4 regions of the Streptomyces sp. NPDC032161 genome follow, and region 2 is predicted to be linked to each of the others. Evidence: riboswitches for the same ligand, from Rfam matches in the RefSeq annotation. Region 2 holds a riboswitch; each other region holds the start of a gene.
The links. Region 2 has a riboswitch for cyclic di-AMP ahead of AB0E67_RS18320 (M23 family metallopeptidase). Riboswitches for the same ligand answer to the same signal wherever they lie in the genome.
Positions count from the first base shown of each region.

Region 1: it holds a riboswitch for cyclic di-AMP, as region 2 does, so the genes downstream of both, AB0E67_RS26870 (transglycosylase family protein) here and AB0E67_RS18320 (M23 family metallopeptidase) in region 2, are expected to answer to the same signal.
Region 3: it holds a riboswitch for cyclic di-AMP, as region 2 does, so the genes downstream of both, AB0E67_RS22260 (LysM peptidoglycan-binding domain-containing protein) here and AB0E67_RS18320 (M23 family metallopeptidase) in region 2, are expected to answer to the same signal.
Region 4: it holds a riboswitch for cyclic di-AMP, as region 2 does, so the genes downstream of both, AB0E67_RS21885 (C40 family peptidase) here and AB0E67_RS18320 (M23 family metallopeptidase) in region 2, are expected to answer to the same signal.

Region 1 is NZ_JBEZVN010000022.1:45,954-49,982, forward strand. It holds gene eno (phosphopyruvate hydratase) at 1-685, opposite strand, end outside; gene AB0E67_RS26870 (transglycosylase family protein) at 1,020-1,760, opposite strand; cyclic di-AMP (ydaO/yuaA leader) riboswitch at 1,763-1,934, opposite strand; gene AB0E67_RS26875 (transglycosylase family protein) at 2,238-3,263, opposite strand; gene AB0E67_RS26880 (cytochrome P450) at 3,381-4,029, opposite strand, start outside.
Region 2 is NZ_JBEZVN010000008.1:24,469-28,497, forward strand. It holds gene AB0E67_RS18315 (aldo/keto reductase) at 1-906, opposite strand, end outside; gene AB0E67_RS18320 (M23 family metallopeptidase) at 1,036-2,058, opposite strand; cyclic di-AMP (ydaO/yuaA leader) riboswitch at 2,256-2,407, opposite strand; gene AB0E67_RS18325 (PP2C family protein-serine/threonine phosphatase) at 2,792-3,892, opposite strand.
Region 3 is NZ_JBEZVN010000013.1:58,599-62,627, forward strand. It holds gene AB0E67_RS22250 (APC family permease) at 1-432, opposite strand, end outside; gene AB0E67_RS22255 (hypothetical protein) at 782-1,099, shown strand; gene AB0E67_RS22260 (LysM peptidoglycan-binding domain-containing protein) at 1,253-2,005, opposite strand; cyclic di-AMP (ydaO/yuaA leader) riboswitch at 2,010-2,195, opposite strand; partial or broken gene AB0E67_RS22265 (heavy metal translocating P-type ATPase) at 2,819-3,126, opposite strand; gene AB0E67_RS22270 (MIP/aquaporin family protein) at 3,402-4,029, shown strand, end outside.
Region 4 is NZ_JBEZVN010000012.1:108,569-112,597, forward strand. It holds gene AB0E67_RS21875 (ATP-dependent Clp protease proteolytic subunit) at 183-818, shown strand; gene AB0E67_RS21880 (hypothetical protein) at 826-1,134, shown strand; cyclic di-AMP (ydaO/yuaA leader) riboswitch at 1,470-1,666, shown strand; gene AB0E67_RS21885 (C40 family peptidase) at 1,670-2,143, shown strand; gene AB0E67_RS21890 (ATP-binding protein) at 2,266-2,697, opposite strand; gene AB0E67_RS21895 (8-amino-7-oxononanoate synthase) at 2,995-4,029, opposite strand, start outside.

The DNA of each region.
Region 1 (4,029 bases), on a different contig from region 2:
CTTCCTTGACGGCCTCGATGATGAGGTCGAGGGCGGCACGGTTCGACTCCAGGTTCGGCGCGAAGCCGCCCTCGTCGCCGAGGCCGGTCGACAGGCCCTTGCTCTTCAGGACCTTCTTCAGCGTGTGATAGACCTCGGCGCCCCAGCGCAGGGCCTCGGAGAAGGACTCGGCGCCGATCGGGGCGATCATGAACTCCTGGATGTCCACGTTGGAGTCGGCGTGCGACCCACCGTTGAGGATGTTCATCATCGGGACGGGCAGCAGGTGCGCGTTCGGACCGCCGAGGTAGCGGAACAGCGGCAGGTCCGACGCCTCGGAGGCGGCGTGCGCGACGGCCAGCGAGACACCGAGGATGGCGTTGGCGCCGAGCGAGCCCTTGTTCTCGGTGGCGTCCAGGTCGAACATCGCCTGGTCGATCAGCCGCTGCTCGGTCGCGTCGTAGCCGACGAGCTCCGGGCCGATCTGCTCGATGACGGCGAGCACGGCCTTCTCCACACCCTTGCCCTGGTAGCGGTTGGGGTCGCCGTCGCGAAGCTCAATGGCCTCGAAGGCACCGGTGGAGGCGCCGGACGGCACGGCAGCACGACCCGTGCTGCCGTCGTCGAGGCCGACCTCGACCTCGACCGTGGGGTTCCCCCGGGAGTCGAGGATTTCCCGGGCTACGACGACGTCGATGGACGGCACGAGGCATCTCCTTCTGGGATATGACACTGGTTCTGCAGGGTCACTTTGGCCTTGCGACAAGAGCCTAACCGGCCCCGCCCGCTCAGCCCGACGACCGCCCGCCCCCTGGGACGAAAAAGGACCCGGGAGTGCACGATCCCGGGCAAATGGCCAGAATATTACGGATCAGTAACTACAACAGTTGAACGAACTGCGCCGCACACGAGCGGCGCACGCCCGGGTGCGGGACGCGCGGTGCCGCGTCGGCGCGCGGCACGCGCTCCGAGCAGACGCCCCGGCCCGGCGCGCGGGGGGAGCGCGCCGGGCCGGGCATCCGGAGAGGAGAGGGACCGGACTACTTCGTCAGGTGCAGCTGCTGACCCGGGTAGATCAGGTCGGCGTTCTCGACGATGTCCTTGTTCAGCTCGAACAGCCGCTGCCAGCCGCCCTCGACGCCGTGGGCGGCGGCGATCTTGCTGAGGGAGTCGCCGGAGACGACCTTGTACTCGCCGTCGCCCTTCTTGACCTTCTTGCCGGTCGGGGTGGTGACGGTCTTCTTCGACTCGGTCCGCGGGGCGGCGGGACGGTCGGAGCGGGAGGCGGGGGCCTCGGCGCGCTCGACCTGCTTCGGCTGGGCCTGCTGCTTGGGGGCCGTCTGGGTGCTCTGCTTCTTGGCGGCACCGGAACTCTTCGAGGAGGTGTCGACGCCCGGGTCGACGCCGTCGTTGCGCAGGTTGCCGGCGGAGGCGCAGCCCCAGGCACCCGGACCCTGCATGTCGAGGAGCCGCTCGGCGGTGGCGATCTGCTGGGCCTTGGTGGCCAGGTCGGCGCGCGGCGCGTACTTCAGACCGCCGGCGGCGGCCCAGCTGGACTGCGAGAACTGCAGACCGCCGTAGTAGCCGTTGCCGGTGTTGATGGACCAGTTGCCCCCGGACTCGCACTGGGCGACGGCGTCCCAGGTGGCGACGGAGGCGGCGGAAGCGCCGGTCGCGCCCAGCAGCGGGACGGCGACGGCGGAGCCGGCGACTCCGGCGAGCGTGGCGACACGGACGGCCTTGGACGGGCGGCGGTGCTTGCCCTTGCCGGAAAACAGCATGGAAGTCTCCTCACCGACGCCTACGAGGTGAGCTGTCGGGTTCGGGCCGAGTGAGTTGCCCGGTCGCACGTCCTAGCACGCGACTTCACCCCAAGTCGGTCCTGATGCGTCTCGCGACGATCGGGGCCGACGCCTACCTGGGTCCCCCGCTCCTGCCTACGGCGCTTGAACGCGTCTGTTCCCTCCGACCGACGGCAGGATTCGGCGTGACGGTCGGCGGGGCCCGCGGTGCGAGCGGTTCCGACCGTAAACACATATAAGCCCCATATTCAAAGAAGGACACATCGGGCAATCGTCTCTTACTTGCATCTGAGGAACCGTAGTTTTCGCAGGTGGGACGCGATACGGACGGGACCTCCGGGCCCAACACGCCAATTGACGCAAAGAGATCCATGTCTCACTCGCATGCAAGCCGACAAGAGCCTCCGATAGCATCCCGGCTCCTGAGGCCCCGTCAGCCGGCCACCGGGTCCGGCCTCAACGGGCCTCCGCGTCGACATCGAGGCTCTGGCCAGGAAGGATGAGGTCCGGATCGGAGCCCACGACCTCCTTGTTGGCCTCATAGAGCGCGGACCAGCCACCGGGGACGTTCCGCTCGTCGGCAATCGTCCAGAGATTGTCACCGGGACGGACGGTGTACGTGTCGTCGGCGACCGGGGAGGCCGCGTCGCGCCCCCCGCCGTCGCGCGAGGCGTGACGACCCGACTCGCGGCCGACGTCCCCGTCGGCACCCCACCCCTCCTCGGCGGCCGGTGAGCCACGATGCTTGCCGCCCGAACCGTCCGACGCTCCAGATCCTTCCGAGTCCCCGGGCGGCCCTGACGGAGCGACAGAAGCGCCCGAATCGCCCATATCAACCGATTCAGGCAAACGGTGCGCATTGTCGGATGAAGTGGCGGAACCGGTGGGCGAGGGCGTGACATCGGACCCGGTTCCGGCGTCCGGCTTCCCGGCACGGCCCGAAGGCGTGACGTCCTCGTCGGACGGGGACTCCGACGACTTGTCAGCCGGCTTCGCGCCCTTCTCCGCCCCGGTGCCGCCCGTCTTCTTCGCATCCTCCTCCGCCCCGGAGCCGCCCGCGGGCTTCTCCGAGGAGGTCTCCCCCGGGTCGACCCCTGGCAGCTCCCCACCCGTCGCGAGGCCAGAGAGGGGCGCACAGCTCGGCCACGCCTGCGGACCCCGGTCGCCCAGGATCTTCTCGGCCACCGCGATCTGCTGGGCGCGGCTGGCGAGGTCGGCGCGCGGGGCGTACGCCTCACCGCCGTACGCCTTCCAGACCTCCGGGGTGAGCTGAAGGCCGCCGTAGGAGCCGTTGCCGAAATCGGCGCTCCAGGAGCCGCCGCTCTCGCACTCGGCGACCCGGTCCCAGGTCGCCGAGTCGGCCGCCTGCGCGGCGCCCGCGCCGAGCAGCGGGATGGCGATGGCGGATCCGGTCACGCCCGCCGCGACGACGATGGCGGGTGCCTGACGAGGGCGACGGTGTCTGCCGTTCGCGGAGCCCATGAGGTTGCCTTCCGTGTGACGGACGAGTTCGGTCGAGCGACCCGGTGGGGTCGAACGGTGAACCTAACCGGACTCGAACGCGTGTCACAAGTCGATGCAGCGCCGATCACGCGCACATCACAGATGTGACGTAGCGTCAGAAACGGGTCGGGCGGGCCGGGGTCCGAACTCCACGGGAAGCGTGCGCAGTCCGCGCATGATGAGCCCGCCGCGCCACCGCAGATCGGCGGGCTCCACCGCGAGCCGCAGGTCGGGAAGGCGCCTGAGCAGCGTGGCGAGCGCGGTCTGTCCCTCCAGCCGGGCGAGCGGCGCGCCGAGGCAGTAGTGGATGCCGTGCCCGTATCCGAGGTGCTGATTGTCACGTCGGGCGAGGTCGAGCGTGTCGGGGTCCTCGAAGCGCGCCGGGTCGCGGTCGGCGGCGGCGAGCACGACCAGGACGGGGTCGCCGACCGCGATGTCCCGGCCGCCGAGCGTCAGCGGCTCGGTGGCGAACCGCCAGGTCGCCAGTTCCACCGGGCCGTCGTACCGCAGCAGTTCCTCGATCCCGGTCTCCAGCAGCCCGTTCTCCCCCGCGTCGAGGGAGCGTCGCAGCCGTTCGCGCTGGGCGGGATTGCGCAGCAGCGCGTACATCCCGTTCCCGATCAGGTTGACGGTCGTCTCGAAACCGGCGAAGAGCAGGATGAAGGCCATGGCCGCGGCCTCGTTCTCGGTGAGGTGCTCGCCGTGGTCGCTGGCCCGGATCAGCCCGGAGATCAGGTCGTCCCCG
Region 2 (4,029 bases):
GGTCAGCCGGAGGTCGGCGACCGCTGTCAGGGCGGGCATCTGCTCGACCGTACGGGCCGAGGCGATCGGCGCGGCGACGGTCGGCCGGGACGCGAGCCAGGCCAGCGCCACGGTCGCGATCTGTGCGTCATGGGCCTGGGCGACCCGGTCCAGGGCGGCGAGGACGTTCCGCCCGCGCTCCGACTCCAGGTACTTCCCCGCGCTCTGCGCACGCGCGCTCTCCACCGGGGTGCCCGGGCGGTACTTGCCGGTGAGGAATCCGGAGGCCAGGGCGTAGTACGGGACGGCGGCGAGCCCGGCCCGCGCGGCCGTGTCCTGGAGCGGGCCCTCGTAGGTGTCGCGGGAGACGAGGTTGTAGTGCGGCTGCAGGGCGACGTAACGGGCCAGCCCCTCGCGCTCGGAGAAGTCCAGGGACGCCCGGAGCCGCTCGGGGCTGATGTTGGACGCGGCGATCTCGCGCACCTTGCCGGCCTTCACCAGCTCGTCGAGGGTGGTGATGATCTCCTCGACCGGCACGGTCTCGTCGTCGAAGTGCGTGTAGTAGAGGTCGATGTGGTCCCTGCCGAGCCTGCGCAGCGACTCTTCCGCCGCCGCCTTGATGGTGGCGGCGGAGAGACCCTTGTACGAGGGGTGGGCGCCGACCTTGGTGGCGACGACGACATCGGACCGGCCGGGCCGGGACGCGAGCCACTTGCCGATGACGGTCTCCGACTCGCCGCCCTCGTTCCCCGGCACCCAGGCGGAGTAGGCGTCGGCGGTGTCGACGAAGTTGCCGCCCGCCTCCGTGTATGCGTCCAGCACGGCGAACGACTGCGCCTCGTCGGCCGTCCAGCCGAAGACATTGCCGCCGAGGGCGAGCGGGAACACCTGAAGATCGGAAGAGCCCAGTTGGCGAAGGGAAGTCATGAATCGATCAACGTGTTCCCGCCAGAACGGTATTCCGCGCATACGCCGTTCGGCGGACGGCTGTTCGGTGTGGTCCGCGCGGTCGGCCGGCGCATCGTTGTCCGCCCGTGCATCGCCGACGCGGGTGCCTCAGATGTTGAGGCCCTTGCTCCGCAGCCAGCCCATCGGGTCCACGCCCGTGCCGTCGGCGGTGTGGATCTCCAGGTGGAGGTGGGGACCCGTCACATTGCCGGTCGCGCCGACCCGGCCGATGGTGTCCCCGGTGGAGACCTTCTGGCCGACCCCGACGCCGATCGAAGACTGGTGGCAGTACCAGACCTCCGTGCCGTCCTCCAGCTCCAGCACCGTGCGGTAGCCGTACGAGCCGGACCAGCCCGCCGACTTGATGGTGCCGCCGTGAACGGCCTTGACGGGGGTGCCCGTCGGCGCCGCGAAGTCGAGGCCGGTGTGGTGACCGGAGGACCACATCGTGCCGGCCTGGCCGTACGTCGAGGTGATCGTGTACGAGGTGGTCGGGACGGCGTAGCTGGCGGCGAGCTTGGCGAGCCGCAGGGCCTCGGCCTTCTTCTTCGCCTCCTCCTCCGCCTTCTTCTTCTCGGCGGCGGCCTTGACCTCGGCGGCGTCCTGCTGCTTCTTGGCCTCGGCCGCGGCCTTCTCCGCCGCGGCCTTCTCCTGGGCCTCCCTGGCCTCCGCGTCGGCGGCGGCCTGCTGCTGCTCGGCCTGCTGGAGGATGCGGGCACGCAGCGCCTCGCCCGCGTCGGTCGTGCCCTGCTCGGCCTCGGCGGTGGTGATGCCTGCGGTGGTGAGCGGGGCGGTGGCGGGCGCGGCCCCGTCGTCCTCGGACTTGTCGGAGAGGAGGGCGCCCACGCCGGGAAGGGACTTGGCGTCGGGCAGGTTGTCCGCGATGGAGTCGGGAAGGGAGATGGACACCGGCGGCTTGCCCTGCGCGGTGGCCATGCCGCCCGCGCCGACCGCCGCGATGACACCGACCCCGAGCACCGCGGAACTGCGGGCGAGTCCGTTGCGCTGCTTGGCGACCCGGTGCTTGCCGCGTACGGGGCGGACGGTCTCCTCGGTGGGGTTCCACTCGCCCCAGCCGCGCTCGTCGTCGACACCGAAGTCGGCGCCGGGCAGGGTCGCGGTGGCGGCCATGTCCGATCCGATTCCGTGGTCCATGCGATCCGCAGTGCCGGACACCGTCGTCATCCCGGCCGTTCCGTAGTCGGAGCCGTAGCCGGGGCCCGCACCGTAACCGGGGCCGAAGTCGGTGCCGAACTCGGAACCGTACGCGGAATCGAGCCGGGCGGGGGCCTCGGGGGCAGGCTTGTTGGACGCCACGGGGGCGCACTCCTTTCCTTCCTTCTCGCCTACCGGGTTAGCTGACGGGTTCGGAGCAGGAAGGTCTCCTACGGACACCGCGTCTCTCACGAGACCCGGATGCCCGATTCACCCCAGGGTGGTGGTTCCCCGGTTCCCTTTCGGGATTCGGCGCTCGCGCACGGTGCCGCCTCTGACGACGGCTGGGACGACCGCGCTGCGTTATCGAACGTTAATAGACACCGGGCCCTGATTCCAAGCCGCTCCCACTGATCGTTCACGTCTTTGGCCTGGACTTTACTGGACATCTCGGGGCGTATTCAGACGACTTGATCGGGTCTCAGCCAATACCCCGTAACTGACGTTGCGTCAAACGTTATGCGGAGCGGCGTCTTTCGATTACGTACGGTGGCACCCCGGTCCGCTCGGGCGCACCCGGCCGCCCGGACGGACGTCTGCGGCCTCACGGGCGCACCCGACCGAACCCCGTCACGGCCTCCTTGCACCCGCCCAACCGCTCGGGCGCACCCGGCGCCCTTGCGCCCGCCCAGCCGCCCCGGACCGTCCGTCATGCCGGGCCCGGCCCCACGATCCGGACGGTCCTGCGCCGCTCCGGCTGCCCCTCCGCGGGGCGTACGACCGCGAGCAGGGCCATGTCGTCGGTCGACTCGCCCCCCGTGTGCAGCCGTACGTCGTCGGTCAGCGCGGACAGCAGCTCCTCCGGCCCGGGAAAGATCCGCCCGCACAGCCGGGCCGCCGGATCATAGAAGTCCCCCTGGGCGTTCCGCGCCTCGGAGAGGCCGTCGGTGTAGAGGAGCAGTGTCGCCCCCGGCCGCAGATCCCACTCGTCCGTCCGGTCGGGCCACGCGCCCAGGTCCATCCCGAGCGGCAGCGCGGGCATCGAGGGCGCCAGCACGTCCAGCGCGCCGTCCGGGTGCAGCAGGATCGGCTCGGGGTGGCCGCGGTTGACGATCCGGACCCGGGACAGGCCGGCCGGGATCTCGGCCAGCACGGCGGTGGTGAAGCCCTCGACGACGTCGGGCCCGCCCCGGCGCGCCCTCCTCTCCCGCACCAGCGCCCGCTCCAGCCGACGCGCCACGCCCTCCAGCGAGCGCTCCTGTTCGGCCGCCTCCCGGAACGCCCCGATGACCACGGCGACCGTCTCCACGGCGTCGAGCCCCTTCCCCCGCACGTCACCGACCACCAGCCGCACCCCGTACGGGGTGTCCGTCACCGCGAACAGGTCACCGCCAACGAACTCGTCGGCCTGCGCGGCCTCGTACCGCGCCGCCACATGCAGCCCACCGATCCGGTCGAACGGCTTCGGCAGCACCGCCCGCATGGCCCGCTCCGCGATGACCCGCGCGGAGGCCAACTGCTCGTTGCTCCGCTGCACGACCCGGTTGATCACCACCGCGAGCACCGAGACGGTCGCCAGCGTGAGCAGCTCGATCAGCGGCACGGCCGCCGGCAGCGAGTCGGTGGCCAGCCGGAGCGCGACGACGGCCAGCATCGAGGCGATGCCGGTGCGCACGGTGTTGGACAACGAGAAGAACGGCGCGGCGATCAGCGGCGCCGCGACGAACAGCGGGATGGCGGTGAAGACCGGCGGGGTGAGCAGGTCGAACAGCAGCCCGCCGACGATCATCAGGGTCGGCAGCATGCGCACGAACCGACGGGCACCGGCGCCGCCGGCAACCCCTCCGGCATGTCCGCCCCCGGCATGTCCGCCGCGCCGCTTCAGCCGCTTCCACACCTGTGGTCTCCTGCCCGGTACACGCACGGCTGCGGACGGTACCGCGCCCC
Region 3 (4,029 bases), on a different contig from region 2:
ACCGGCGCCCGCGACCGGGGCGGGGATGTGCACGACGGGGGCGAGGTAGTCGGCCGTTCCCATGGCGATGACGGGAGGCACGATCATCACGACCAGCAGGGACAGCACGAAGACGAGCCAGCCGGCCAGCCGCCCCGCCATGGTCGACACCATCGCGTACTCGCCTCCCGCGCTCGGGATCAGGGTGCCCAGCTCCGAGTAGCAGAAGGCGACCGCGATGCAGAGCAGCGAGCCGATGGCGATGGTGAGGGCGGTGTACGTGCCGAGGCTGGAGAACAGGTCCGGTACGACCACGAAGAGTGTCGAGGCGGGCGTCACGCAGGACAGCGTCAGCAGTGTCCCGCCGACGACGCCGATGGAACGCTTGAGCTTCTGCGGGATGGGGCCGGTAGCCGGCGCGAGCGCCTGGGGAGCGCTGAGCGTTTCGGTCATCGTGCGTTTCCGATCAACAGGTGCGGTGTTTGAGCACGGGAGCGGTATCGCCTCCAGACGAGGACGTGATGAGTGGTTTCGTCGCTCCCAGCGCGACATGCAATCCCGACGAGTTCCGCAGGTCAAGAGCTGTTTACCTACGGAATTCGTTGTTTCGGAGCGAGGATCCAACGGTTTGGCGTGAAAAGTGCGTCAATTCGCGGGCGATTGGCCGGTACGGGAACCGCAGCCGGACCGTAGGGAAAGTTTCGCCCGTTCCGCATTCCGGAACGGGCTCCGGCACCCCGGGGCGCCGAGCGGCGCGCTCCCGCGGGTCGCGGATCCGCGCACCCGGTGTCAGCCTGGGTACATGGCTTGGGCGTCATGGACCACTCGTGGTGTGTTCTCGGGGCGCGGAGGCGTGCTCACGGACGAGGTCGGCGTCCTGACCGGGGACCTGACCGTTCACACGACCTGGGCCGACGACACGGCTCAGGTGACCGTGCAGTACACGGGTGCGATCGACTGGTTCACCATGTCGGGCAGCCCCGTGCCCTGCTGCTCCGAGGAGGACAGCAGGCGTCTTCACGACGCGGCGGTGCACTCCGTCCGGGAGGGCGCGGCGGCGACGGTTCCCACACCGCCGCTGCGGCGGCCGCAACGGTCGACGGGCAGCGCCCTGGAGTGACCACGGGCGAGGTGCGCCCCGCCGGCGGGCGGGGCGGGGAAGCGACGGGGCCCCGGTACGACGCGACGGGATGCGCCCCTGGGGAAGCCGTGCGGCTTCCCGAGGGGCGCATCCCGTCGCGTCCAAACCGGCACGGGGCCGGGCCGGCATGGGTCAGTAGGCGCCGAAGACGTTGTCGATGGAGCCGTACTTGTCGGCGGCGTAGTTGCACGCGGCCGTGATGTTGGCGACCGGGTCGTAGCTGTCGAACGGCGTGCCGGGCACGTGGTAGGCGCGGAACGTCGGGTCGATGACCTGGAGCAGGCCCTTGGACGGCGTTCCGGCGACGGCGTTCGAGTCCCAGTTGTTGATGGCCCGCGGGTTGCCGGAGGACTCACGCATGACGTTGCGGTGGATGCCGTCGTAGCTGCCGGGGATGCCGTGCCGGGCCATGATGGCCAGCGATTCCCTGATCCAGCCGTCCAGGTTGTCCGCGTAGGAGACCGGCGCGGCGGTGACGGTCGCGGACGAGGCGCCGGAGGCACCGGTGGCGGCCTCGGACTCGGCACCGACGGTCAGCTTCATGCCCGGGCGGATGAGGGAGGGGTTGCTCCCGATGATCTCCCGGTTGCCCTCGTACAGCTTCTGCCAGCCGCCTTCGACGGAATAGCTCTGCGCGATCTTGGAAAGGGTGTCCCCGGAGATCACGGAATGCGTGACGGTCGCAGCCTTCTGCGGGGAAACGCTTCCGGTGACGGCGACCGAAGCAGCGGCCCTTTCGGTGGTGGCGGCCTGGGCCGGGGCGGCCGAGGCGAAACCCGCTCCGATCAGCGGAAGCACCAGGGCGACTCCGCCCGTGGCCGCGGCGATGAGGCCACGGGTCCGGAAGGTGGACGAGCGGCGACGGTACGTACCCGTTGCGGTCATGGTGAATTCCTCTCCGTCGCCTGCGAGGTGAGCTGTCGGGTTCAGACTGGAGATGTCTGGCCGCACGGAATGCGACTTCACCCCGAGCCGTTCCGGATACCGGACCGGCGGCTTACCTGGTTCCCCCGCTCCTGCCGTGGACAAGTGGGTCGGTTTCTCGGACGGCGGCAGGATTCGGCGTTCCGTCCGGATTGACGGTGACCGTAGGCGAGAAAAGCGGAGCGGAACAAGCCCGAATTTTTCGATCACAATTGATTCGCATGATCAATTCATGGAATTCGCAGTAATCCACCTCACAGATCGAACTCGACTCGCCTTGCGCGACAAGGGGAGCCGAATCGCGGACCGGCCGTCCGGAGAGTCTTTACGTGACTCACACCACGAAGCGACAAAAGGGGCGTTCCGCCTACCCCTCAAACAGAACAACAATTATCAAAAGCGGCTTTACCGTCTAAATTTGCAATTCACTTCAAATAGAGACAAAAGGGACATCTCTTCTGTCCTGTCGTGTGGACGTGGGAGCCGGTCGCGTGCGTCTTCGGCACGGCGCAGCTGAACGCCCCCGTAAGCCGGGCCTGCGGACCCGGGCGTCGCCGCGTGGCTGGTCGGCCACACCGAGGACGCCGGCCGGGGCGCCGTCGCGGGCGACCAGCACGGCGGTGCGGCCGTCCTCCCCCGGCCGTGCGACGGGTCCGGCCGGTGCGCGCCCGGCCGGGGCTGTCGACGGCGACGGCCCGCGTCGGGGGTGGCCGCCGGGGCGCTCGGCCGCCGCGGCGAGGCCAGGGTCATGTCCCCGGCCCTCAGCCGCTCGGCGGGCACCACCTCCTCGGTGTCCGCCCTCGCCCGGCCTCGTCGCCGTCGCGGGCCCGAGATCACGCGGACCGCGCACCGCTGGCGGTCCGCGCGGTGGCCGGTGCTTCCGGGGCGCCGGACGTCGCGAGGACGACGATCAGCGGGGTGCCGTCCAACACCTGCCCGATCGCCGCCGACCCGAGAACGGCGACCACCGTCGAGACGTCCACGTCCGGCGTCCGGTCCCCAGGACCCTTTCCCCCCTTCCGCCCGGGCTCCCAGCCGCCCGCGGCGTACGTCAGCGCATGGAGCGGACCCCGCTCCCATGCCTGGGGCGTGTTTCGAAACGCGCCTGGACGCCGGACAGGTACGGGGGCCGCGGACGTGGCGACCGCCTTGCAGGCCCTCGCCACCGTGGAAGGCCTGCGTCCCGGGCTGCGTGACACCCCGGCACCGAGAGGCCGTCCGGACCCCGGCGGGACGGGCCGAGGACCGCCCTCACACCACCGCCGCAGCACCGCGTGCGGAAGCGGACCCGCACACCTACGCTCAGATCTGGATCGATGCCGCCAACGGCCGTGACCCGACAGGAAGCGAGATCCCCATGGAACGGCGCGGGTTGTCGGGACTCGGCGGGGAACTCGCGGCGGAATTCGCCGGAACGCTGATTCTCATTCTCTTCGGCTGTGGGGTGGTGGCCCAGGTCGCGGCCGGCGGCGCGCTCACCGACCCGCCGGGCGGACTCGGGAACCACGACAGCATCGCCTGGGCCTGGGGGCTCGGGGTCACCCTGGGCATCTATGTGGCGGGCCGACTGAGCGGTGCTCACCTCAATCCGGCCGTGACGCTCTCGCTCGCGGCGTTCAAGGATTTCCCCTGGAGGAAGGTCGCACCCTATTCCCTCGCACAACTGGCGGGCGCCTTCGTCGCCGCACTGGTGGTGCGCTGGAATTACACCGAGGCACTGGCGAGAGCGGATCCCGGACACACCATCAAAACGCAATTCGTCTTCTCGACCCTGCCTGCCAACGGCAATGCCGCACTCCCCGTCACCGAATGGGGAGCGCTGCGGGACCAGATCATCGGAACCGCCATTCTGGTCCTGCTGATCTTCGCGGTCACGGATCTGCTCAATACGCCACCGGGCGCCAATCTCAGTCCGTTCATCGTTGGGCTCGTCGTGGTGGCCATCGGCATGGCATTCGGCACCAATGCCGGATACGCGATCAATC
Region 4 (4,029 bases), on a different contig from region 2:
GCGGTGGCTTCCGCTCCGTTTCCAGCCCCCGCCGCTTCAAACCGTGCGCGCGGTTCCGGCACTGCCAGTGTTGCACTCGGGGTCTCCGCTTTCGAGTCTGTACGTCCTGTACATTTTTTACAGATGTGGACGCGAGCCCGGCCCGGAGCCGCGCGCATCCCGCGAGGAGAGGCAACGCCATGCTGTTCCGCCCCACCGCCCGACACGTGCTGCCCGAGTTCACCGAGCGCACGCCCCACGGGACCCGCACCCTCGACCCGTACTCCAAGCTGCTCGCCGAGCGGATCGTCCTGCTCGGCACCGAGGTCGACGACACCGCGGCCAGTGATCTGATCGCGCAGTTCATGTATCTGGAACACGCCGCCCCGGACCGGCCCGTCTCCCTCTACATCAACTCCCCCGGTGGCTCGTTCGCGGCCATGACCGCCGTCCACGACACGATGGAGTACCTCACCTGCGAGGTGGAGACGTACTGCCTGGGCCGGGCCGACGCCTGGGCCGCCGTCCTGCTCGCCGCGGGCGCCCCGGGGCGGCGGCACGTACTGCCGGGGGCGCGCGTCGTGATGCGCCAGCCCACGCTCGCCGAGCCCGTCCACGGCCGGCCGTCCGACCTGGAGATCGAGGCGCGGGAACTGGAACGGGTCCGCGAGGCGCTCGTCACCCTGCTGGCCCGTCACACGGGCCGCGACGCCGGGCGGATCGCCGAGGACATCGAGCGCGACCTCGTTCTCGACGCTGCGGGCGCCCGGGCCTACGGCCTGGTGGACCACGTCGTGGAGAGCCGGAAGACGTCGTTCCCGTCACCCGGCTCGCGGTGAGGACCTGATGCGCCCGTCCGATCCTCCTCCGCTGCCGGCGCTGACCCGTGCGGAGGGGGAGTTCATCGACTGCTACCTCGACGTCCTCGACCAGTTGGGCCGGATCAACCCTGCCCGCGGCAGCGACACCTACGGGGCACTGCGCGCCGCGCAGGCGCTGGCCTCGCGCGCCGGGGCGCTGCGGGACGCCCTGGCGCTGATGCACGAACGCGGCGAGGCGCGGATCCACGCCGGGACCCTGGCACGGGCGCTGCGCGCCCTGGACGGGGAACGCCGGTCCGGTCGCGTCACCCTGCCCCCCGTGCCACCCGGCTGATCGCTCGCCCGTGCGCTCCCGGTCGATCCCCCGTCAACTCCACCGCGCGACACGCCCGATGTGCGATCCGATTTTCCTACTCTTTTCAGAGTAGGAAACGCTGTTTTCAGAGAAATCTCGACTTGCGGCTTCCAGGTGGGCGGAGGGCGAAATCCGCCCTTCCGCCCCTGGTGCACGACCGGCGCGCACGCCCGGCGCAGCATCCAAATGCGTCAGCTGCACTCGAACAGTTCAGTCGTGAGGACTCTCACATATCATCGTTTCAGCTCGGAAATCCGGCTGTCGGTGAGTCAAGATCCCTGGGACGACAAGCCCCCGCCACCGCGGCGGGGCGGTCCGAGCGGACGCCGAGTCCTGCCGCCGCCCGGATGACTGGTCGACAGAAGTGGATCGGCAGGAGTGGAGGACCCGAGCACAACGGGTCGACCGGAACATCGGTCGTCCCTCGGGGTGAAGCCGCCGAGCGCGGCCGGGCAACTTCGCCAGCCCGAACCCGACAGGTCATCCTTCACAGGCGGCTGACGAAGGGTTGCGCATGACTGCGCAGGTTCATGTCCCGTCTCTGCTCGCCCGGGCCGGTACGGCCTCGGTTCTGACACTGGCCGCCGTCGGCGGCACCATGCTCGCCCCGGGCGCCGTCACGGAGGCCCAGGCGGCCACTCCGTCGCTCAAGGCGCTCAACGTCGCGGCATCGAAGAAGGGCTCGCCGTACAGGTGGGGCGCCACCGGCCCCCACCGCTTCGACTGCTCCGGGCTGACCGTCTACTCGTTCAAGAAGGCGGGCAAGAAGCTCCCCCGCACCGCCCAGCAGCAGTACAACAGGACCCGTCACGTCTCGGCCTCGCACCGCAAGCGCGGAGACCTGGTCTTCTTCCATTACGGCCGAAGCGTCTACCACGTCGGGATCTACGCCGGACACAACAAGATCTGGCACTCGCCGAGGACCGGCTCGGTGGTCCGGTTGGAGAAGATCTGGTCGAAGAGCGTCTACTACGGACGCGTCCGCTGACCCACGGTCTCGGGGACCGGAGCCACCGAACGGCTCCGGTCCGCAAGGCCGGGCACGGGCGGCACGACGGAAGCCGGTCGACCGGAGGGTCGGTGCAGAAGGTCGGTCGGTCCGAAGGGCGGTCAGTCCGGCGCGGAGACGTCCCAGGGGAGCTCGATCCATACCGTCTTGCCCCCGTCCGGGGTGGGCGTGACGGAGAGCCGACCACCGCACTCCTTGGCCAGCATCCGGATGATCACCATGCCCCGCCCGTTGTCCTGCTGGACGGCGGCGGGCAGCCGGCGGGGCCGGCGCGGATGACTGTCCGTCACTCCCAGGAGCAGCAGTTCCTCCCGCTCCAGTCTCAGATCGACGGTGAAGGCGGGCGACTGCCCGAAGGTGTGCTGGACGGCGTTGGTCGCGAGTTCCGAGACGACGAGCCGCAGGGCGTCCGCGAGTTCGGTGTCCGCGGCCAGGCCCCATTCGGTGAGCACCCGGGACACGTGTCCACGGGCCGCCGGGACCGAGACCGGCTCGCTCGGCAGAGTGATGCTTGCTTCCCGCTGGTCCGCCATGGCGAGCCACCCCTCTCCCACCCGGACCGACACGCGCCCGGTCCTGGTTGCGCTTCGCGCCAGATTGCCACTCGCCCCGCCGTCTGTGACGCCGATCCACCAAGATGTACGGATATCTGTCGCTCGATGTGGTGAACTCCGTCCCGGAAATCCGTACGTCTGCGCCACGCCGTCCGGTCGGTACGAATCACTCGGCAGGAGAGGGACGAGGCCCGCGTGTGCGGCGGCGTGGCAGGGACGGCGGAGGGCGAGGGGGGCCGGGAGCGTCCGTGATCCCCCGGCCGGCTCCGGGGCCCGTCAGCCGGCGGGGGCGGTGCGCCGTACGGTCTCCACCGCCGCCGCGATCTGCTCGTCGGTCAGGTCGGCGCGCGCGGTCAGCCGCAGCCGGGAGACGCCGTCCGGCACCGACGGCGGCCGGAAGCACCCGACCACGACCCCCTCCTCGCGGCAGTCCGCCGCCCAGCGCACCGCCGCGTCCGCCGACGGGGCCCGTACGGAGACCACGGCGGCGTCCGGACGCACGGCTGCCAGACCGGCCGCGGTCAGCCGCCCGTACAGCCCCGCGGCGACCTCGCGGACCCGCCCGGCGCGTTCCGGTTCCCGGCCCAGCAGGCGCAGGCCGGCGAGCGCGGCGCCCGCGGCGGCCGGCGCGAGGCCCGTGTCGAAGATGAACGTCCGGGCCGTGTTGACGAGGTGTTCGATCACCCGGGCGGGACCGAGGACCGCTCCGCCCTGACTGCCGAGGGACTTGGAGAGGGTGAGCGTGGCGACGACTCCCTGGTCGCCCGCGAGGCCCGCGGCTGCGAGCGCGCCCCGGCCGCCCTCCCCCAGCACCCCCAGGCCGTGCGCGTCGTCGACGAGCAACGCGGCCCCCTCCGACCGGCAGGCCGCGGCGAGCGCCGTCAGCGGCGCGGCGTCGCCGTCGACCGAGAAGACCGAGTCGGTGACAGCCAGCGCGCGCCCCTCGTGCGTCCGCAGGGCCTTGCGCACGGCGTCGGGGTCGGCGTGCGGGACGACGACGGTCCCGGCCCGGGACAACCGGCACCCGTCGACGATCGAGGCGTGGTTGCCCGCGTCGGAGACGATCAGCGCGTCGCGGCCGGTGAGGGCGGTGAGGGCGGCCAGATTGGCCGCGTACCCCGACGACAGCACCAGCGCCGCCTCGAACCCGCAGAATTCGGCCAGTTCGCGTTCGAGTTCGGCATGCAGATCGGTGGAGCCGGTGACAAGCCGTGAACCGGTCGCCCCGCCGCCCCAGCGGCGCGCGGCCTCGGCCGCCGCCCCGGTGACCTCGGGGTGCCGGGTGAGGCCCAGATAGTCGTTGCTCGCGAG